Regions from separate parts of the Pseudenhygromyxa sp. WMMC2535 genome, predicted to be linked through region 1. Evidence: riboswitches for the same ligand, from Rfam matches in the RefSeq annotation. Region 1 holds a riboswitch; each other region holds the start of a gene.
What was found. A riboswitch is a leader RNA that binds a small molecule or an ion and turns the genes downstream of it on or off. The one in region 1 is predicted to bind cobalamin.
Positions count from the first base shown of each region.

Region 2: it holds a riboswitch for cobalamin, as region 1 does, so the genes downstream of both, G6O69_RS11865 (ribonucleoside-diphosphate reductase subunit alpha) here and G6O69_RS34920 (hypothetical protein) in region 1, are expected to answer to the same signal.
Region 3: it holds a riboswitch for cobalamin, as region 1 does, so the genes downstream of both, G6O69_RS06995 (TonB-dependent receptor) here and G6O69_RS34920 (hypothetical protein) in region 1, are expected to answer to the same signal.

Region 1 covers NZ_JABJWV010000001.1:9,062,104-9,069,445, reverse strand. Annotated here, with positions in the region: gene G6O69_RS34930 (HipA domain-containing protein) at 1-11, shown strand, start outside; gene G6O69_RS34925 (tetratricopeptide repeat protein) at 39-1,412, shown strand; gene G6O69_RS34920 (hypothetical protein) at 1,460-2,053, opposite strand; cobalamin riboswitch at 2,104-2,295, opposite strand; gene G6O69_RS34915 (hypothetical protein) at 2,350-3,054, opposite strand; gene G6O69_RS34910 (aminoglycoside phosphotransferase family protein) at 3,087-4,040, shown strand; gene G6O69_RS34905 (DUF1588 domain-containing protein) at 4,350-6,128, shown strand; gene G6O69_RS34900 (DUF1552 domain-containing protein) at 6,141-7,342, shown strand, end outside.
Region 2 covers NZ_JABJWV010000001.1:3,086,451-3,093,792, forward strand. Annotated here, with positions in the region: gene G6O69_RS11860 (lipoxygenase family protein) at 1-967, opposite strand, end outside; cobalamin riboswitch at 1,260-1,456, shown strand; gene G6O69_RS11865 (ribonucleoside-diphosphate reductase subunit alpha) at 1,641-4,004, shown strand; gene G6O69_RS11870 (ribonucleotide-diphosphate reductase subunit beta) at 4,064-5,032, shown strand; gene G6O69_RS11875 (acyl-CoA thioesterase) at 5,019-5,435, shown strand; gene G6O69_RS11880 (amidohydrolase family protein) at 5,485-6,930, shown strand; gene G6O69_RS11885 (HTTM domain-containing protein) at 7,013-7,342, shown strand, end outside.
Region 3 covers NZ_JABJWV010000001.1:1,860,398-1,867,739, forward strand. Annotated here, with positions in the region: gene G6O69_RS06985 (beta-propeller domain-containing protein) at 1-285, shown strand, start outside; gene G6O69_RS06990 (M3 family metallopeptidase) at 418-2,559, opposite strand; cobalamin riboswitch at 2,682-2,863, shown strand; gene G6O69_RS06995 (TonB-dependent receptor) at 2,895-5,282, shown strand; gene G6O69_RS07000 (hypothetical protein) at 5,288-6,535, shown strand; gene G6O69_RS07005 (serine/threonine-protein kinase) at 6,602-7,342, shown strand, end outside.

The sequences.
Region 1 (7,342 bases):
AGCTTCAGTAGCTGCTGTAGCTGCTACTGTCGGCGCGGATGTCGGCCCTCGAAGCCCCCCAGGTCTCCCGCGCACGCAGCACGCTGCTCTCGATCACCTGCGCCCTCGGCCTCGCGGTGGCGGGCTGCGAGCGCGCCCAGGAGAGCCGGGCGCCGGGCGCCGATCCTGCGTCGACGCAGGACGCCTGCGAGGGCGCGCAGCTGCTGTCGCGCGAGTGGACGCTGGCGCGCCGCGACGCCCTGGCGGCCGCGCTCGCCGGGCTGCGCGGGGAGTGGCCGGGCGTGGCCCTGGCGAGGATCGACGCGCGCGTGGCCGCGGCCGAGGAGTCGTGGTCGGCGGCCTATCGCCAGACCTGCGCGGGCGAGGACCAGGCGGAGCTCGAGCGCGCCGAGCAGGCGCAGCGCTGCCTGGACGCCCAGGTCTGGGCGCTCGTCGCCCTCGCCGAGCTGATCACCGAGGCGCCGGAGCAGCGTGGCGCAGGGCTGTGGCCCGAGGTCGACCGGCTCTTCGAAGACCCCGCGGGCTGCCTCGAGAGGGCGGAGGTGGACGCGGGCAGCCCAGACCTCGAGGCTGCGAAGGCGACGCTGCTGCGCGGAGCAGGCGAGGCGAGCGGAGCAGGCGAGGCGAGCGGAGCGGGAGAGGACCAGGGGATCGACGCGCGCCGCGAGGCCCTCGCGCGGGCGCGCGAGGCCGGTGATCCCTGGGCGATCCTCGCGGCCTCGCGCTCGCTCGCCGCGGCCCAGCGCGAGGCCGGTGATCTCGGGGGGGCGCGCGCCACCTTGGCCGAGGCCATCGCCGTGGCGACGCGCCTGTCGGGCGCCAGCAGCCCGCACACCGCGGTGCTCCAGCGTCAGCTCGCCCAGGTCCAGCTCGACGCGGGTCGCTTCTCCGCGGCCCAGGACCTCCTCGTCGACGCCCGAGACGCCTTCGCCGAGGCTTTGGGCGCGGACCACCCCGAGACCCAGGCCGTGCTCGAGCTGACGGGGCAGGTGCTGATGAGCGCCGGCCAGGCCGCCGACGCGCACTTCGCCTTCCTCGACCTGCTGGAGATCTGCGACTCGCTCTACGGCGCCCGCGACTGGCGGACGGCGCGGGTCAAGCTCGCGCTCGGCGACACCTTGCTGGTGATGAAACAAAATCGCGGCGCGCGGACGCTCTACACCGAAGCGCTCACGCCCCTGACCCAGGCCCTGGGCGCGGACAGCCGCGACGTGATCCGGACGCTGATCAGGCTAGGCACGGCCGAGCTCGCACTCGGCGAGCTCGAGGCCGCGCGCCAGCACTGCGACACTGGCCAGCGCCTGAGCAAGGCCCTCGCGCCAGAGGATCCGCTACGCGCGGAGGCCCAGGTCTGCGTGGAGGACGTCGCCAAGCGCGAGGCCGAAGCGGCCAAGGCCAAGACCAAGCGCTGAGGATGTTCGAGCCGGGCGCGCCGAGCAGGCGCGCCCGGTCGCTCGGGTCATTGCTGCTCGAGCGAGGTCCAGGAGAACCCCGCGCAGCCCGCCGCGAGGTCGTCGGCGTCGGCCGATCCGGCCACGGCGTCATCGATGGTCGCGCCGTCGTAGACGGTCTGGCAGTAGTAGAGCGCGTCGTCGGCCCAGGTCCAGTCGAAGCGGCTCCACAGCTCCGGGAAGTACTCGTTTTGGGCGTCGTTTTGGGCGACGAGGTAGGTCGCCTCGTTGTCCCAATGATCGATGAGGAACGTCCCGGCGGCGTTCTCCCACTGCTCGGCGGTGATGACGTGCATGTCGCCCCACTCGTCGATGTACTCGCCGATGATCTCCAGGTCGTCGGCGTTGCCGGTGTCGGTCTCGGTGCCGGCGTCGGTCTCCGAGTCGGTCTCGGTGCCGACGTCGGAGTCGGTCTCGGTGCCGGCGTCGGTCTCGGTGCCGACGTCGGAGTCAGTCTCGGTGCCGGCGTCGGTCTCGGTACCCGCGTCGGTCTCTTCGGTGCCTTGCTCGTCGCCACCTTCGGCGGCGTCGTCGGAGCAGGCGGTGAGCGAAGCAAAGGCGAAGAGCGAAGTAGCGGCGAGACGAAGCGTGAATTGATGCATGCGAACCATGGGATCCTCCCCTCGAGGATGTGACGGTGACGTCGCCCGGAATTGGGTCGACGGCGTCCGGCAGGTCTTCGGACTTGCGGGTCGTCCTACTCACCGCGGCTTCCCAACGCCTGTGGGCGCCAGTACCTGGTGCGGTTTTCGTCGCCGCTCACCGCTGCGGGGGCAGCCCCGGAATCTCACCGGGTTCCCTCTTGCGACGCCCCATGGGGCGAACCGGAAGCTGGGCGTGAGTAGCGGCTGGGTCTGGCGCTGTCCAGCGCTGGCCCTGGAGGCGACTCACTCGTGCATCAAAAGCCCGCGGGGATCTTGCCTGTCAGGAAGCTGACCGTGTTGGGCTCGCCGCGGGCGGACCAGCGCGCGAGCCGAGGCTCCTCTGGCGTGCCCTCGACCAGGCCTTCATCTTCGGACCAGCGCGGCGCCTCGCCGGGGGCGAGGGTGTGCAGCCCGCTTTGCCATGGACCGATGATGTACGTGTGCCCGGCGGCGCGGCAGCCCATGAAGCCCACGAACTCGCGGGCGAAGCGCTGACCTGGCGCGGCGCCAAAGGTCTCGCAGGTGCGAAACCACCACTGGCTCTGGCTGGGCGCCATGCGATCGCGGATCGCCGCGAGCGGTCCGTGGTGCGCGTGCCGTGCTCGAAGCGAGCCGAGGTCGAGGCGCTCGGCGTCGACGCGCGCGCAGCCCCACTTGCCGTGGCCCCAAAACTGGACCTCGGCGATGGGCCGAGGATCGGGGTAGTCGGCCAGCCAGCGCAGGGCGCTCCCCCAGTCGTCGAAGCCGCGCCAGTCGTCGAGGCGGCCGAGGCTCGAGTAGAGCGCGCCGCCGACGGCCCAGGAGTGGCTCAGGCCAGGGCCGGGGACGCGGGTGAATCGCTCGCCGACGCGCCGGGCCAGCCGCCCCCCGAGGCCGTCGCCGGATCGATGACGCAGGCCGGGGACGAGGTCACCGGTGCAGGTCCGGTCGTAGATCATCAGCCGCAGCGGGCGCGTCACGGCGGGAGCATAGCGCGGTAGCATGATCCGTGATGGACGCCGACGAGCCGCCCCTCGCGCTGCGTCGCTTCGTGCTCGAGCAGCTCGGCCCGGTCGCCAGCTGGCGACGCCGCGACGACGGCCGCGGGCACACGCGGGTCTGGCTGGTCTCGACGGTGGCGGGGGAGGGGGTGGCAGGGGAGGGGGTGGCAGGGGAGGGGGCGTCGGGTAAAGGGGCGGCGGGTAAAGGGGCGGTGCTCAAGCATCACCTCGGCGCGCGGGGCTTCGCCCAAGAGCGCGAGGCGCTGAGTCGATGGTTCGAGGGACCCGGGCCCGATGGTGGGCGTTGGCCGGTGCCGCGACTGCTCGCCTTCGACGTGGCCACGCGCGCGCTGCTGCTCGAGCAGCTGGTCGGCGAGGCCGCCGATCCGAGCGCGCCGGGGATCCACGAGGCGGCGGGCCGCTTCCTCGCCGCGCTCCACAGCCTGCCGATACCGGACCGCGATCCCATGCCGCTGAGCGAGGCGCTCGAGCGGCGCTGGCGTGGATGGTTGGCGGGCTGCGCCGACGCCCTCGATTCAGAGCTGCGCGCGGGCCTCGAGGCCATCGCCCCCGCGCGCGTCGACCTCGAGGGCGTGGCCCGGGTGCCCTGCCACCGCGACTTTGGCCCGCACAATTGGCTGTGGACCGGCGAGCAGCTCGCCGTCATCGACTTCGAGCACGCCCGCGCCGACCTGCCCGCCGTCGACTTCGCCAAGCTCTGGGCAGGCGCATGGCGGAGCAAGCCCGAGCTCGGCCAGGCCTTCTCCCGCGGCTATTTTGCGTCGTCGTGTGGTAGGCAGAATATTGCGCAGATCAGCGAGGGTGCATTCTCTTGCGCACTGGCGCTGCATGGTTTGGCGAGCTTGGCCTGGGGCATGCGCCACGCTGATGCTGATTTCGAGGCCGAAGGTCGGCACGCGATTGCGCTGGCTGTGGCCAAAGCGTGCACATTTTTGGACCAATGAAGGGCACGGCGTGCCGATTGCTCATGTCGCCGGGAGACGAGAACAACCGACGTTTTGTGTGCCTATGAGATGTGGTGTGAGGGTGTTTAAATAGAGGTCTGAAACCTACAAATAACGCAGGCTGATATGCCTTCAGAAACACATTTCATAAAAAACAAATATAATTGTTGCAAAGTGAGTGTCCCATCTGCATAGACTGGCAGCGACCATCGCCACTCATTCATGGCGGTGAGGAGGGGGGCCTTCGTGACATTTCAATTTTCCGCAAAGCCCGGGCTTGGACCCGCCTTTGGGCTGTCTTGCATCTTCATGTTCGGGTCCGGTTGCGTGGATGACGAGCTCGATCCCTCGATGCCAGGTGCCGACGAGGTCGGTGAGGAGGGGGGCACAGGGGGCGACGACGAAGATGGTCCCTCTGACACCGAGGGCCCATCTGACACCGAGGGCGAGTCGACCTCGGGCGAAGAAGGCACGGGCGAAGAAGGCACGGGCGAAGAGGGCACGGGCGAAGAGGGCACCGGCGAAGAGGGCACGGGCGAAGAGGGCACCGGTGAGGAGGAGGAGTACACGCCCCCGCTGGGCGGCATGCGCAGGCTCCTCGACTACCAATACGTCAACTCGATCGAGCTGATGTTCGGCCCCGAGGCCGCGGCCGTGGCCGCGCCGCCCGGGGACCAGGCGCTGAGCGGCTACACTTCGATCGGCGCGGCTGAGCTCTCGCCGGGCCTCGACCTCGTCGAAAACTACGAGACCTCGGCCCTGGCCGTGGCCGACGCGGTCGTGGCCAACCCGCAGACCCTCGCGTTGATCGCCCCTTGCGTGATCAACGACAACTCGGACGCAGAGGCCTGCTACGCGCAGGTCGCCACCAACTTGGCTCACCTGGCCTGGCGGCGGTCGCCGAGCGCCGAGGAGGTCCAGGCCATCGTCGACATCTCGCTTCAGGCGCGGACCTGGGGCGAGGGCGCGTTCGGCCCGGGGCTCAAGTACGGGATCGTCCGGGTGCTGCTCTCGCCGCACTTCATCTACGTCAGCGAGCTCGGAGAGCAAGATGTCGAGGACCCGACGGTCTACTGGCTGACCGGGCCGGAGGTCATCACGCGGATGTCGCTGCTGATCAACGGGCGCATCCCCAGCCTCGCGCTGCTCGAGGCCGCCGAGAACGGGCTCTACGACGAGGTCTCGGCCCTCGACTCGCTGGCTCGGGACATGGTCGCGGATCCGGGCGCGCCCGAGGCGGTCTCGGAGTTCTTCGCCGAATACCTGGCCCTCGACGAGATCTCGGCCAAGGATCCGGAGCTCTTCCCGCTCTACAGCGAGGCGCTCGTCGCCTCCATGGTCGAGGAGACCGAGCACCTGCTGCGCGCGGTGATCTGGGAGGACAACACGGACTGGCGGACCTTCTTCGACGCCGACTACACCCACGTGGACGCGGCCCTCGCCTCGTTCTACGGCATGGAGGCGCCGGTCGAGGACTGGGCGCGGGTCCAGCTGCCGGAGGATCGCGCGGGCTTCTTGACTCAAGGCAGCGTGCTCGCCCGCAACTCGCACAGCAACATCAACTCGACCACGCGCCGCGGCCAGTACATCCAAGAGCGCATGCTCTGCTACACGGTCCCGCCGCCGCCGGCCGACGTCAGCCCGGTGCTGCCCGAGGTCCCCGAGGACACGCCGATGACCCTGCGCCAGCTGATGGAGGAGATTCACCTCTCCGACGACAGCTGCGCCACCTGCCACGTCCACCTCGACACCCTCGGCTTCCCGCTCGAGCACTTCGACGCCCTGGGCGCGTGGCGAGAGCTCGACAACGGCCTGCCCATCGACCCCGTGTCGGAGTACGGGAGCTTTGGCGTGATGAACGACGCCATCGACCTCGCGACGAACGTGGCCATGGACCCGCGCACGCCCGAGTGCCTGGCCAACAACCTGCTGCGCTTCGGGCGTGGCTCCCTCGAAGACTACAGCACCGAGTCCGCGGCCCTCGAGGCGCTCTATCTCGACTTCGAAGAGTCGGGCTTCAGGGTCCAGGAGCTGCTCGTCTCCTTCGTCACCAGCAAGCTCTTCCGCCAGGTCGGGGAGCCCAAATAGGAGGAATTCATCATGCGCAAATATCTCGAGCGACGAACCTTCCTGCGTGGGATCCTCGGCGGCGGCGTGGCCTCGGTCGCCCTGCCTCCGCTGGACGCCATGCTCAACCTCGAGCAGACCGCCTACGCCGACGGCACGCCGGATCCGGTCCGGCTGATCACCTGGTTTTACGGCGACGGCTTCATGCTGCGCAGCTTCGAGCCGATCGGCGTGGGCGCGGACTGGCAGCTCAACACGCACATGGAGCCGCTGGCCGGGGTCAAAGACTATCTCAACGTGGTCACGGGGGTGCAAAACCGCTGCCAGCAGCAGATCACCCACCACGAGGGGATGACGGTCTTCAACGGCTACACCATGGCCGACATCGGCGAGGGCCAGGGCTTCTTCTCGAACCCCGCGGGCCCGACCATCGACCACCTCGTCTCCGAGGCGCTCGCCGGGCAGACGCCGATCAGCGGGATCCACCTGGGCATCTCCAAGGCCCAGAGCCCGGCCGACTACGGCTGGACCATGCACGCGCTCTCGCACCGCGGCTACCTCCAGCCCAACGAGCCGATCACCAGCCCGAGCGCGGCCTGGCAGGCGCTCTTTGGCGCGCTCTCGGGCTCCAAGGACGACAGCGAGCTGCGCCTGAGCATCCTCGACTCGATCAAGGGCGACGTCGCGACCTTGGAGAGCAAGCTCGGGGCCGCGGACAAGATCCGCCTCGAGGCGCACCTCGACAGCATCGCGGCCCTCGAGGCCAAGCTGGCCGTGGTCGACCCGCTGTGCGCGATCCCGCCGGATCCGATGTTCGAGAACAGCGAGGCGATCAACAACGAGCTGCTCACGCAGGTCAACGAGATGATGAGTGACCTGATCATCTACGCCTTCTCCTGCGACCTCACCCGGGTGGCCACGGTGATGTTCCTCGAGGGCGCGGCCGAGCCGACCCTGGGCGAGGTCGAGGGCGCCACGGGATCGTGGCACGTCGCCAGCCACTCGCCGGGGAGCTGGACCGAGGGCAGCTACTTCGACCACGGCCAGCGCTACATGATGGAGCGCTTCGGCTACCTGCTCGAGGGCCTCAAGAACACGGTGGAGATCGACGACACCAACCTGCTCGACAACACCATGGCGCTGCTGAGCTCCGACGCCTCCGACGGCTCGACGCACGCGATCTCGCGCCAGCCGATGCTGATCGCCGGCCACGGCCGCGGGCACCTCAAGCACCC
Region 2 (7,342 bases), 6.0 Mb from region 1:
CGAAGAGCGCGAGGCCCGGGGTGATGTACTTTTGCCCGGCCGGGAAGTCGCCGGGCTCGAGGGTCTCGAGCGCGCGGTAGTCGACGAGATAGACGCGGTCATCGGCCAGCGCGTCGTCCGGGCTCAGGCCGACGCGCGCCTCGAAGCGCGCGGGGTCGACGGGGAAATTGCTGGGCAGCGCGTCGATCTTGCGGATCAGCAGGGGGTTGGGCCCGGCCACGCGCATGCGCGCGAACAGGGCGTCGGACATGGTCTGGGAGACCACGTCCGGGACCACGACGGTCTGGAATTGATCGGCGTAATCGCGCAGCGCCGTCGCTGGACCATAGAGCCCGGCCTGCTCGAGGCCCGAGTGGATCAGCGCCTCGATGATGTCCTCGAAGATCGAGCCGAGGCGATCGAGGTGCTCCCTTTGTGCGCCGCGCTTGCCCCCCTTGGTGACGTCGTCGTGGACGTCCTTGGTCAGCTCCTCGAGGGCCTCGCGCTGCTCCTCGAGGGTGTCGACGAAGGTCTTGACCTCGTCGGGGGCCTCGCGGAGGGCGCGGACGTCGTCGATGATCTCCACGACCTCGTCGAGGGCGTGCTCGATCCGCCCGCGGATCTTCTTCAAGGTCGCGTCGCGCCAGCTCGCGTCGCCGATCTGAAAGTCGGCCGGCGGCGGCGGATCGAGGGCGACGGCGCCCACGCCAAACAGGTTGGTGACGTTGACGACCATGTTGCTGAGCAGGTCGAGGCCGGTGTCGAGGATGTCGAGGATCTGGACCGCGTTGAGCTGCTGGCTGGGCGGCAAGGGGTGCTGATCGTCGACCTCGAGCACGGCGATGGGCTGAAAGACCAGGGTCTGGCCGTCGTACTCGTAGCTGTGCGAGTGCGACCAGGTGTACTGCGTCCTGGCCCAGGCGAGCGCGCGCTGACGCTCGGCGGCTTGAGTGGCGTTGGCATATTGGGGCAAGGTGGGGTTCGCCATTTGTCTATCCAGTCGTGTCTATCTCGGGCACGATATCCGAACTCGGTCGATATGTGGTTAGTCGATTCGATGAGCTCGAAATATCAATATGAAAACATGGCATCGGTGCGCTCTGGAAACATGGAGATTGGCGCTGGCTCCGCCGGGCTGCTGGCCGGGTTGCTGGCCGGGCTCCTGGATGGTTTGGCGGGAGCTTTCGAGAGACGCTGCCGCGGTGTTCAGCCTCGTTCCGTCACTGCGTGCCGCCCGCTTCGGACCACAACATGTTGTTGACAAGGGCTGGGCACCCCCCATATGTTGTGCCCGCGAAGGTTCACGGCCTGGCCGTGAATCAAGAGGGAATCCGGTGCGAATCCGGAGCTGCCCCGCAGCGGTGAACGAGAACGAAGCCCCGAGACAGGCACTGGCGACGGCCGGGAAGCCAGGGGTGTAGGTGACGCCAAGTCGCGCTCGTGAGTCCGAAGACCTGCCTTCGCTCGATCCTGGGAGACAACCAGGGTCGGCTCGACCTGAAGCCTCGGGGGAGGCCCACGGTGCCGGTGTTCACCTCTGGTGTGCCCGTCCCTCGACCCCCTTTGCTTCACAGCCCGCGGGGGCGCAGGTTCGACAGGCACCCGAAGCATCTCGCGGTGGACTCTGCCTGCTTGCCGTCTTCGCGACCACGACGCCGCACATGCCGACAGCAAGCACGCCCTCCCCGACTCAGCCCGACCCCGCGCTCACCGCCGCCTCGGACTCCCTCTCGCCGGCTGCGCCGCCGGTCGCAGATGCCGAGCTTCGCCGCCTCGCGGCTGGCCTGGACCACGTCGACCTCGAGTGGACGATCGACACGGCCGCGCGCCGGCTCCCGCCCGGGGCCGACGCCCGCGCGCACTACGACCTGCTCGCCCACACCGCGATCGCGCGGGTGGATCAGGCGCCCGAGTACGCCAGCTTGGCCGCGCGCTGCCTGGCGCGGGTGATCGAGCTCGAGGTCGGCGGGGCGGGGATCACCGGCTTCGTCAACGGGATCGAGGCCATGCACCGCGTCGGGCTGATCAACGAGCGCCTGCTCGAGTACGCCCGCCACCACGGCGCCGCGCTCCAGGCCGCGATCGACCCCGGGCGCGACGCGGGCTTCGACTACTTCGGCCTGCGCACCGTCTACGACCGCTACCTGCTCCGCCACCCGCGGACCCGCGCGGTGCTCGAGACCCCCCAGCACTTCTTCATGCGCGTGGCCGCGGCCCTGTCCGAGCAGGTCGAGGACGCGCTCGAGCTCTACACTCGCTACAGCCGCCTCGACCTGCTGCCGAGCTCACCCACGCTCTTCAACGCCGGCACCCGCCGCGAGCAGCTGTCGAGCTGCTACCTGCTCGACTCGCCCCGCGACCACCTGCTCGACATCTACGCGCGCTACACCGACGTCGCCCAGCTCTCGAAATTCGCCGGCGGCGTGGGCCTTTCCTACTCGCGGATCCGCAGCCGCGGCTCGCTGATCGGCGACACCAACGGCCACTCCAACGGGATCGTGCCCTGGCTCAAGACCCTCGACGCCTCGGTCGCGGCGGTCAACCAAGGCGGGCGGCGCAAGGGGGCGTGCTGCGTGTACCTCGAGACCTGGCACGCCGACATCGAGGAGTTCCTCGAGCTGCGCGACAACACCGGCAACGAGTACGCGCGCACCCACAACCTCAACATCGCCAACTGGATCCCGGACCTCTTCATGCGCCGGGTCGAGGCCGACGCGATGTGGAGCCTCTTCGATCCCAAGGCCGTGCGCCACCTCGTGGATCTCTACGGCGAGAAATTCGAGCGCGCCTACGAGGCGGCCGAGCGCGCCGGCCTGGCGACCAAGCAGCTGCCCGCGCGGGCGCTCTACGGGCGGATGATGCGGACCTTGGCCCAGACCGGCAACGGCTGGATGTGCTTCAAGGACCGGTCCAACGCGACCTGCAACCAGACCGCGCGGCCCGGGCGGACGGTGCACCTGTCGAACCTGTGCACCGAGATCCTCGAGGTCACCAACGACGACGAGACCGCGGTCTGCAACCTGGCCTCGGTCAACCTCGCCCACCACCTGACCACTGGCGAGGGCGAGGGCGAGGGCGAGGGCGAGGGCGGGCTCGAGGTCGACTGGGACAAGCTGCGCCAGACCGTCGAGGCCGCGACCCGGGCGCTGAACCGGGTGATCGACATCAACTACTACCCGATCGCCTCGGCCGAGACCGCCAACCAGCGCTGGCGACCGATCGGCCTCGGGGTGATGGGCTTCGCCGACATGCTCTTGATGCTCGGCCTCGACTTCGACTCCAGGGCCGCCCAGGACGTCGCGCGGCGCGTGGCCGAGCACATCTACTTTCACGCCCTGCGGACCTCCTGCGAGCTCGCCCGGGACCACGGCCCGCACCCCGCCTACCCCGAGACGCGGGTGGCCGACGGCGCCCTGCACCCGGACCTTTGGGAGGTGAGCCTGTCCAGGGAGCTCGACTGGTCCGGGCTGCGGACCGAGATCGCCGCCCACGGCCTGCGCAACTCGCTGCTCGTGGCGATCGCCCCGACGGCGACGATCGCCTCGATCGCCGGGTGCTACGAGTGCATCGAGCCGATCATCAGCAACATCATCAAGCGCGAGACCCTGTCGGGGGAGTTCGTGCAGATCAACCGCCACCTGGTCCGGGAGCTGCGCGCCCTGGGGCTGTGGGACGCCGAGATGATCGACGCGCTCAAGGCCAACGAGGGCTCGATCCAGGCGATCTCGCGGATCCCCGCGGCGCTGCGCCGGCGCTTTCGCACGGCCTGGGAGCTGCCCATGCGCGCGCTCCTCGATCTCGCAGTGACCCGCGCGCCCTTCGTGGACCAGAGCCAGTCGCTCAACTTGTTCATGGAGACCCCCGACATCGCGCGGCTGAGCTCGATGTACTTCTACGCGTGGACGGCCGGGCTCAAGACCACCTACTACCTGCGCTCGCGGCCGGCGACGCGCATCGCCAAGACCACCTTGCAGGCGAAGGCCTGCGACCTCGAAAACCCGCAGCTTTGCGAGGCCTGCCAGTGATCGACCACCATCGCCCCGCCCACCTCCTCGACCCCGGCCAGTGCCTGACGCTGCGCCCGATGGTCTACCCCAGCTTCTACGAGCGCTACCGGGCGGCGATCCGCAACACCTGGACCGTCGAGGAGGTCGACTTCTCCACGGACCTCCGCGACCTGCGTGAGCGCATGGGCCCGGCCGAGCGCCACCTGATCGAGCGCCTGGTCGCCTTCTTTGCGACCGGGGACTCGATCGTCGCCAACAACCTGGTGCTCAGCTTGTACCGCCACCTCAACGCCCCGGAGGCGCGCATGTACCTCTCGCGCCAGCTCTACGAGGAGGCGCTGCACGTGCAGTTTTATCTGACCTTGCTCGACACCTACGTCCCGGACCCCGTGGCCCGCGAGGCGGCCTTCGCCGCGGTCGAGAACATCCCCTCGATCCGCGCCCAGGCCGAGTTTTGCGCGCGCTGGCAGGCGCCGATGGCCGGCCTCGAGCGGCTCGAGAGCGCCGAGGACCAGCGCACCTTCTTGCTCAACTTGATCTGCTTCGCGGCCTGCACCGAGGGCCTGTTCTTCTACGGGGCCTTCGCCTACGTGTACTTCCTGCGCTCGCGCGGCCTGCTTCACGGCCTGGCCGCGGGCACCAACTGGGTGTTCCGCGATGAGAGCGGGCACATGGAATTCGCCTTCGAGGTCGTCGACGTGATCCGCCGCGAGTCCCCGGCGCTCTTCGACGACGCGCTCGCGGCCCAGATCGTCGAGATGATCGAGGAGGCCGTGGACTGCGAGACCGAGTTCGCCCGGGATCTGCTCGAGGGCACGGCGCACCGCGTCGCGGGGCTGACCGTGGCCGACCTGCGCGGCTACCTCGAGTACTGCGCCGACCAGCGCCTGGTCCGCCTGCGCCTGCCGCCGCGCTACGGCGCGCAAAACCCCCTGAGCTTCATGGCCTTGCAAGACATCCCGGAGCTCGCCAACTTCTTCGAGCGCCGGGTCTCGGCCTATCAAAACGCGGTAGAAGGGAGCGTCGCCCTCGATGTCGACTTCTGATTCAGAACGCAGCGAGCCCGCGTGCCCGGGCCAGGTCCGCGAGTGCCGGATGATCGAGATGGTCTTCCCCGAGCAGACCAACCACTACGGGACCTTGTTCGGCGGCCAGGCCCTCGCGCTCATGGACAAGGCCGCCTTCGTGGTCGCCTCGCGCTGGTGTCGGTGCACCGTGGTCACGGCGAGCAGCGACCGCGTGGACTTTCGGCGCCCGGTCAAGCAAGGCCAGCTCCTCGAGCTGATCGCCTCGCTCGTGGACACCGGCCGCAGCTCCATGCGCGTGGTCGTCGAGGTCTGGGCCGAGGACCTGCTCGGCGGACAGCGCGAGCTGGCCACGCGCGGGGAGTTCGTGCTCGTCGCCCTCGACGCGCAGGGCAAGACCACGGCGGTGCCTCCGCTCGACTGAGCGCGACGCGAGGTTGGTGCGAGCCTCGCTTTGGCGCTATGTCGAAGCCATGAAGCGACGCGCCTTTCTCGAGCTCGGCCTCGCCGCCCCCTCGTTGGTCGCCAGCATGTCGGGTTGCGGGGGCCGCTCCCGTGGCGCGTGTCCCGAGCCCCCGGCACCCGCGCCTGGCGAGGCGAACCAGGTCGAGCCGGCCGCGCTCGAGGGGCGCAGCTGGCTGCTGACCGGCGCCCGCGTGCCCGCGATCTTCGCCCCGCAGGGCGAAGAGGGCAGCTACGACCTGCGCGTGGTCGAGGGGCGCATCGTGTCCATCGAGCGCGCGCCGTCGTCTGCGGGCGCTGGGGAGCCTGGCTTGGACTTGCGCGGTTGCTGGCTGCTGCCGGGCTTCGTCGACACCCACTTTCACCTGTGGAACTCCCTGGCTCGCGGCGCCGACAACAGTCAGCTCGGCGGCTTCTACCCGTCCATGGGCGCGCTGGCGAAGGTCTGGACGCCCGCGGCCAGCGCCCTGGGGGTCGAGCTCGGCCTGGCGGAGTGCGTGGCCAGCGGGATCACCACGGTCAACAACTGGGCGCACAACGTCCGCTCGCCGGAGCACGCCGCGGCCGAGCTCGACGCCCAGCTGCGCTCGGGGGTGCGCGGGCGCTTCTCCTGCGGCTACAGCCAGAGCCTGGGCGAGGACGAGATCATGGATCTCGACACCGTCGCGGCCATGCTCGCCCAAGTCGAGGGGATCCAGGGCAGCTTGATCGACGTGGGGATCGCCGCCCGCGGCCCCGACCGCAGCGCCGGCGAGGTCTGGCGCGCCGAGTGGGATCGCGCGCGGGCCCTGGGCGTCCCGATCACCGCGCACGTCGCCTCGAAGCGGGCCGCGGCCGACGAGCACAACATCCCCCTGATGTACGAAGAGGGCCGCCTCGGCCCCGACGTGCAGCTGGTCCACGCCACCCACGCCCGGCCCGAGGACTACGCCATGCTCGCCGAGGCCGGCTCGCCCGTGTTCATCAGCCCGTGGACCGAGACCGCCGTGGGCTACGGCTTCCCGGGCCTGCTCGCGATGATCGACGCCGGGGTGAAGGTCGGCCTGTCCGTCGACAACCTGGTCCTGGCCAGCCGGGCAGACTTCTTCGAGGTCATGAAGCTCAGCGCCAACTTGCTCGACGCCCTCGGCGAGGCGCAGCGCGTCGGCGCCGACGCGCGCGTGCTCGGCTGGGCGACGAGCGGCGGTGGCGAGGCCCTGGGCATCCCTGGCGTCGGGCGGCTCGAGGTCGGCGGTCCGGCGGACATCGTCGCCCTGCGGCCGCCAGCGCTCGCGCACCTCGGGCTGGACCGGGCCAAGACCTTCACCCACCACGCGACCACGGCCTGGGTGGACACGGTGCTCATCGACGGGCGCGTGCACAAGCGAGGCGGGAAGCTGACGCGGATCGACGCGGCCGAGCTCGCCGCGCGGGCCCAGGCGATGTTCGGCGAGCTCGCAGCGCGCGCGGGGCTGTGAGTCGCGCCTGGAGACAGCGTGATCGCAGCGAGCGCCTTCGCAGCGCGCACTCGCCTCGATCGCGCGCCGCTACAATGCGCGGGTGAGGGACTCGATCCGCTCCCGACTTCAGCGCTTCGGGGGCTGGTTGCGCGCGCCCGAGGACGGCTCGGCCCTCGCCCTCTTTCGCGTCAGCTTCGGCCTCGCCGTGGCCTGGGACGCGGCGCGCTACATGTGGAAGGGCTGGGCGTGGACCCACTACTGCGAGCCCGCGTTCTTGTTTCACTACGAGGGCTTCGCGTGGCTCGAGCCGCTCTCGGCTTCGGGCATGGCCGCCGTCTACGCCGGGATGGTCGTCGCGGGGCTGATGATCGCCGCGGGAGCTTTTTACCGTGTGGCCGTCGTCTACTACTTCCTGGCCCACACCTACGCG
Region 3 (7,342 bases), 7.2 Mb from region 1:
GACTATGGTGACATCATGACCTTCAGCGGTCTGCTGGTCTACCAGGTGACCACCGAGGACGGCTTCAAGCTGCTCGGCGGCGTCCCCCACGACGAGCCCGAGACCTTGGACAACTACACCAACAAGTGCAACAACTGGTGGACGAAGTCCAACTCGAGGGTCAAGCGCTCGATCTTCATGGAGGATTGGGTCTACTCGATCGCCCTCGAGCGGATCAAGGTCGCGAACATCTCCGACCTCGAGAACCCGCCGGTGGACATCAAGCTCGTCGTCGACGACGAGTAGGCCGCAGGGCCCAATGAAAAACGCGCCCGGTCCTCAGGACCGGGCGCGTCTTCAATTCACTCGCGGCGCGACAACCCCAACGCCGGCCGAGCGCCGGCCGAGCGCCGGCCGAGCGCCGGCCCTGCGCCGGGATCACTCGTCGACGAGGCCGCGGCGGACCAGCAGCGCGTCGACCGTGGGCTCCTGACCGCGGTAGTTGACGTACTGGGTCATGGGGTCGACGGTGTTGCCCTTGGACAAGATCAGCTCGCGGAAGCGGTCGCCGTTGGCCCGGGTCAGGCCGCCCTGAGTGCCCATGTAGGCGAAGGCGTCGGCGGCCAGGACCTCGGTCCACAGGTAGGCGTAGTAGCCAGCCGAGTAGCCGCCGGCGAAGGTGTGCGCGAAGTAGTTCGAGCGGTAGCGCGGGGGCACCGGGGCGAAGTCCACCCCGTGCTTGGCCAGGGCCTGGTGCTCGAAGGCGTCGACGTCGCTGATCTTCGCGTCGGCGGGGATCATGTGCCACTCCATGTCGAGCAAGGCCGCGGCGATGTACTCGAGGCTGGCGAAGCCCTGGTTGAACTCGCGCGAGGCGAGCAGCTTGTCGAGCAGCTCGGGGGGGATCGCCTCGCCGGTCTGATAGTGCTTGGCGAAGTTGGCCAGGACCTTGGTGTCGATGGCCCAGTCCTCCTCGAACTGCGAGGGGAACTCGACGTAGTCGCGGGGCACCGCCGTGCCCGCGAGGCTCGGGTAGGTGGCCTCCGAGAACAGCCCGTGGACCGCGTGGCCCATCTCGTGGAACATCGTCCCGACCTCGTCGAAGGTCAGCAGCGTGGGCTGGCCGGCGGGCGGCTTGGGCACGTTGAGCACGTTGACGATCACCGGCTTGCGGCCGAGCAGCTCGCTCTGGCCGACGATCGCGTTCATCCACGCCCCGCCGCGCTTGCCCTCGCGGGCGAAGTAGTCGGCGTAGAACAGCCCGACGCTGGTCCCGTCGGCGTCGAAGACCTCGAAGGTGCGCACGTCCGGGTGGTAGGTGGGCAGGTCGGTGCGCTCCTCGAAGCGGATCCCGAACAGCTCGCCCATCGCGAAGAACAGCCCGTCCTTCATCACGCGCTCGAGCTCGAAGTAGGCGCGGACCTCGTTCTCGTCGAGGTCGAACTGCTTGGCCCGGACCTTCTCGGCGTAGTAGGCCCAGTCCCAGGGCTCGAGCTCGAAGCGCTGCTCGTCGGCGGCGATCGCCTTCTCGATCGCCTCGGCCTCGGCCTTGGCCTTGTCGACGACCCGCGGGGCGAGGTCGTCGAGCATCTTCAGCACGGCCTCGGGGGTCTTGGCCATCTGCTCGCCGAGCACGTAGTTGGCCCAGGTCGGCTCACCGAGCAGCGCGGCCTTGCGCGCGCGCAGCTCGACGATCTGCAGGAGCACCGGGCCGTTTTGCGCGGCGCGCTCGGCCGAGGCCTCGAAGATCTGCTGACGCAGCGCGCGGTCCTCGAGGCTGGCGAGCACCGGCTGCTGCGTGGTGTTGAGCAGGTTGATCACGTACTTGCCGGGCATCCCGGCGGCCTCGCCCGCGGCGGCCAGGGCGGCGATGTCGTTCTCGCTCAGGCCCGCGAGCCGAGCTTTGTCCTCGACGACCACCGCCCCCGCCTTCCCGGCGGCGAGCAGGTTTTGGGAGAACTGCGTGGTCAGCTTGGACAGCTCGGCGTTGATCTCGCGGATCTCGGCCTTGGCGGCCTCGTCGAGCTTGGCGCCGGCGCGCACGAAGTCCTCGTAGACCTTCTCGACCAGGCGCAGGTCCTCGCCCTGGAGCGAGTCGCGGCCCTCGTAGACCGCCTCGACCCGGGCGAAGAGCGCGGGGTCGAGGACGATCGAGTCGCCGTGGGCCGAGAGCAGCGGGGCCATCTCGGCCTCGAGCGCGCGGATCTCATCGTTGGAGACCGTGCCCGTGAGGCTGAAGAACACGTCGGCGGTGCGGTTGAGGATCGCCCCGGCGCGCTCCATGGCGACCACGGTGTTCTCGAAGCTGGGCGGCTCCTCGTTGCTGGTGATCGCCGCGATCTCGGCGCTGTGTGCCTCCATGCCGCGCTCGAAGGCCGGGCGGAAGTCGGCGAACTCGATGGCGTCGTAGGCGGGCGCCTCGTACTGCAAGCTGCTGGCGACGAGGAGCGGGTTGTCTTCGCCCTCGGTCTGGGTCTTGGTGCCTGGGTCGTTCACGGGTGATGCGTCGGTCTTGGGGTGGCAGGCGGTCAGCGCGGTGGCCGACAGGGCGAGGGTCAGAGCGAAAAAGGGCGTGCGCATGTCGGGTCCTGGGATATACGCCGAAGGCCCCGGGTGTGGCGAGAGCGCGGGCCGGCGACGAAGACGGGGATCTTCACGGGGCGCTGGACGCGAAAGGGGCTTTTGTGCGAAACAAAGCCGTCAGACGCCCGAGCGCGGGCGGTGCCGCGCGAGCGGCGAAGAGGGAACCCGGTGAGAATCCGGGGCGGCTCCCGCCACTGTGAGCGGCGACGTCGAGGCATCCGAGCCACTGGGGAGACCTGGGAAGGCGCCGAAGACGAACGACCCGCGAGCCAGGAGACCTGCCTCCCGCGCCCCATTCATCGGTGAGACGGGAGCCCCTCGCCTTGGTCCTCATGCGTATCGCGTGCGCGCTCGCGCTCGCACCATCCTCTTCGGCCACCGCCTCCGCTGCGGCCGAGCCGTGCATGGGGCTGCTCGCGGCGTCCGCCTCGCCCGCCGCCGCCGAAGACGCGCCAGGCAGCGACGCTGCCAGCGAGGGCGCCCCGGAGATCTCGCCCGGGAGCGCTCCAGACGCTCCAGGCGCGCTGGAGACTCCGAGCCCGCCCGGCTCTTCGAGCCCGCCCAGCTCTCCGGACACACGCAGCGACGCCGGCTCCGCGAGTCGCCCGAGCGCCTCGCCCTATCGCACCGAGGTCGTCGTCGGTCGAGAGCGCGGCGACGGCCTCGCCGCCCAGCGCAACCTCAGCCGGCGCAGCTTCGGCTTCGTCACGGCCATCGACCTCGCCAGCGAGCCCGGGCGACCCGCGGCCGACGACCTCGCCAGCGTGGTCAGCCGCGCGCCGGGGGTCACGGTGCGCTCGATCGGCGGCCTGGGTCAGTTCAGCGCGGTCTCGCTGCGCGGCAGCACGAGCTTGCAGGTCCCGATCTTCCTCGACGGCGCGCCCTTGAGCGGGAGCCTCTCGGGGGTCGTGGATCTCGGCGCGGTCCCCCTCGACGCCCTCGCCCGGATCGAGCTCCACCGCGGCCACGCGCCGGCCCGCTACGGCGCGGCGGCGATCGGCGGCGTCATGGATCTCGTCGGCGAGGTCCACCGCGGCGACGATCGTCTGTGGCTCGCCGGCGGCTTCGGCTCGTTTTTGGCCCGCGAGGCCCGGGCCGGCTACGCCCACGCCCTGCGCCCCGACCTGTCGATCGCCGCGCGCATCGGCTACGCGGGCGCGCGCGGCGACTTCTCCTACTACGACGACGCCAACACCCCGCTGATCCCCGAGGACGACGGCTACTCGCGGCGCCTCAACAACGACTACGACCGGCTCTTCGCCCAGCTGCGCGTGGATCATCGCCGTGATCACCTGCGCGTGTCCTCGCAGCTGCTCGGGTGGTGGAAGACCCAGGGCATCCCGGGCACCGCCGCGGCCCCGGCCGCCGACGCCCGCGGGCGCACGGCCTCGCTGCGCAACGTCACCCGCGTGCGCCGAGACGGCCTCGGGCCCGGGGGCTACGTCGAGTGGATCGCCAGCTTGGCCGTGGAAGACCGGCTGTTTCGCGACCTCGGCGGCGAGGTCGGCCTGGCCGCCAACGACCAGCGCGCGCTGAGCTTCGAGGGCTGGATCTCCCCGCGACTGCGCGCCCCTTTGTGGCGCGGCGCGTGGCTCGAGCTCAGCGCCGAGGCCCGGGGCGAGCGCGTGACCATCGACGAGCGCTACGGCGATGAGAGCGGGAGCGGGAGCGGGAGCGGGAGCGGAGACGGGAGCGGGGACGCTCAGGTCCTCGCCTCCGGCGACGCCACCCGCGGGCGGACCAGCCTGGGCCTGGGCGTCGAGCTCGAGCAGTGGCTGTTCTCGCGGCGCTGGGCCATCTCCCCGGCGCTGCGCGTGGACCTGGCCGCCAGCAACTTCGCCGTGCCCGAGGGCCAGGGCGAGGTCGACGACGCCGGCCGCGACAGCGTGGTCCTCGGCTGGTCGCCGCGCCTGGCCAGCAAGCTGAAGCTCGTCGAGGGCCTCGAGGCCCGGGCCAGCGTCGGCCGATACCTGCGCTTTGCGACGCTCTTCGAGCTCTTCGGCGACCGCGGCTACCTCGTCGGCAACGAGGGCCTGCGCCCGGAGCAGGGCACCAAGGTCGACGGCGGGCTGATCCTCGACCTCGAGGATCTCGGCGGGGCCGTGGATCTCTTCGCCCAGGTCGTCGGCTTCGCGACCTGGAGCGAGGACCTGATCCAGTGGGTGCGCAGCGGCCCGGTGATCCGCCCGACAAACGTCGCCGGCGCGCGGGTCCGCGGCCTCGAGGCTGGCCTGAGCCTGCGCGCCTGGGACCGCGACCTGAGCCTCGACCTCGCCTACACCTTGCTCGACAGCCGCAACGAGAGCCCCGAGGCCGAGCAGTACGGCCAGCCCCTGCCCGGGCGCCCGCGCCACAGCCTGCTCGCCCGCCCGGCCGGCGGCCACCGCTTTCGCCTCGGCCGCGCCGGCGTCGGCTTCGAGCCGCGGGTGTTTTGGGAGCTCGAGTGGATCGCCGGCAACACCTTGGACCTCTCGGGGCGCGTGGAGCTGCCCCCGCGCCTGCTCCATGGCGCGGGCCTGAGCCTGCGCGTGGCCGACCGCGTCGAGCTGGGCGTCCAGGTCCGCAACCTCGGCAACCTGCGCCAGACCACCATCACCCCTGCGCTCGGGCCGACGCAGTCCTACCCCGCGGGGATCAGCGACTTCATCGGCTTCCCCCTTCCGGGCCGCAGCGTGTGGGGCTCGCTGCGCGTCGACCTCGACCTCCCCCGAAAGCAATGATCACGATGCGCGCCGATCCGCCTCTCCCCTCCCTTCGCCGCCCGACCACCTTGGCCTGCGCCCTCGCCTGCGCGAGCCCGGCCTGCACCAGCGACGAGGCCCCGAGCGCCGCCGAGCCGCCGACGCTGATCCAGGCCGAGCTCACCGCCGGCTACCCCGAGGTCGACGACTGCCCGAGCCCCGCCCCCGCGCCCACGCAGCTCGTGGTCACGAGCACCGACTTCAACACCGGCGCCGTCGGGCTGATCGACCTCGACAGCCTCGAGGTCCGCGCCGACCTGGCCATGGCCTCCTCCGACGCCGTGCCCGTGGTCGAGCGCGGCCGCGTGTTCGTCATCAACCGCTACGGCTTCGACTGGCTCGACGAGCTCGACTCGAGCGACGCGCTCGCGCTCCTCGAGCAAGTTGCGATCACCCCGGCGAGCGCGACCTCGGCCAGCGCCAACGCCTACGACCTCGCCCTGAGCCCCGACGGCGCGAGCGCCTGGGTCAGCCTGTTCGGCGCCGGCGAGCTCCAGCGCCTGCGCTTCCCCACCCTCGACGCCGCGCGGGCGCGCTTCGACCTCGCCGTCGATCTTCGCGCCTTCGCCGACGCCGACGAGATCCCCGAGCTCGGTGAGATCGTCGCCTGTGGCGCGCTCGTGTTCGTGGGCGCCAACCGCATCGACCGCAGCACCTGGGCGCCGACCGGCGACGCCGCGCTGATCCCTCTGAAGGTGGACGGCGAGATCCCCACACTCTTCGACTTCGACCCCGACCACCCGGGCGGCGACGAGATCACCTTGCTCAATGCGGGCATCGGTCCTTGGGTGCCAGCCCCCCCAGAATTGGGTGGGCCGGGGGTCATTCTCATGCTCGGATCCGGGCTCGAACGAATTGACCTACGGCAAGGAACGAGCGAATGGCTCATGGACCCGGCCGCCTTCGCCGCCTATGATCTGGGTCGGCTCCAGCTCGCGGATCTCGGCGTGGACGCCCTCGGACGGCCGTGGATCAGCGCAGCCAGCGAGGACTTCGCGTCATTCACACTATGGCGAGTATCCCTCGACGACCACGCGCTGATCCCCACATTCGAAGATCTGCATAGTGTCACTGGCGCACTAGAGGTCACTGGCCCCCGAGCCTTTTTTGCAGACACCACGATCGGCCACTCCGGTGTACGGGTATTCGACCTGAATGAGGACTCGGTCACCGAGCTCCCCGAGTCCCCGCTGCCCGTGGGCTTGCCGCCCATGAGCATGGCGCTGCTGTGATTGCGCGCTCAATGGCATCACGCGCCCCTTCCTGACCTGGACCTGGGTCACTACGATGACCTCGAAATGGTGTTCTCCGCAGACCGCCAGCAAGACGAGACCCTCGACGAAGGGCTGGCACAGGACACCATCGCCGAGGGCAGCGAGGAGGTCGAGGCGCTCGAGGGCGACGCGGCCCCCGAGACCCCGCGCCTGCGCCTCGAGCCGGGCGAACACCTCGGCCGCTTTTGCGTGCTCGAGCACATCGGCGAGGGAGGCATGGGCGTCGTGGTCGCGGCCCTCGACGAGCAGCTCGATCGCAAGGTCGCGCTCAAGTTCCTGACCCGGGCGAGCCACGACGGCGTCGCCCGGGAGCGCCTCGTCCGAGAGGCCCGCTCCCTCGCTCGCCTCACCCACCCCAACATCGTCTCGGTCTACGAGGTCGGCGAGGCCCGCGGCGTCCCCTACCTCGCCATGGAGCTGATCTCCGGCCGGACCTTGCGGGCCTGGCTCGAGCGCGGCGAGGACGAGCCGGCACCCACTCGCCTCGAGATCCTGCGCATGTTCCTGGCCGCCGGCCGCGGTCTGGCGGCGGCCCACGAGCTCGGCGTGGTCCACCGCGACTTCAAGCCCGACAACGTGCTGGTCGACGTCCACGGCCGCCCGCGGGTCGTCGACTTTGGCCTGGCCCGGGTCGCCACGCAGCCCGACGAACCCCACGGTCCCGGCCCACACGACCCCCCCAGCCGCCCCTCGGTCAGCGCCGCGAGCCCAGACCTGACGGACCACATGACGGACCACATGACGGATCCGGGCGGCCCAACGAGA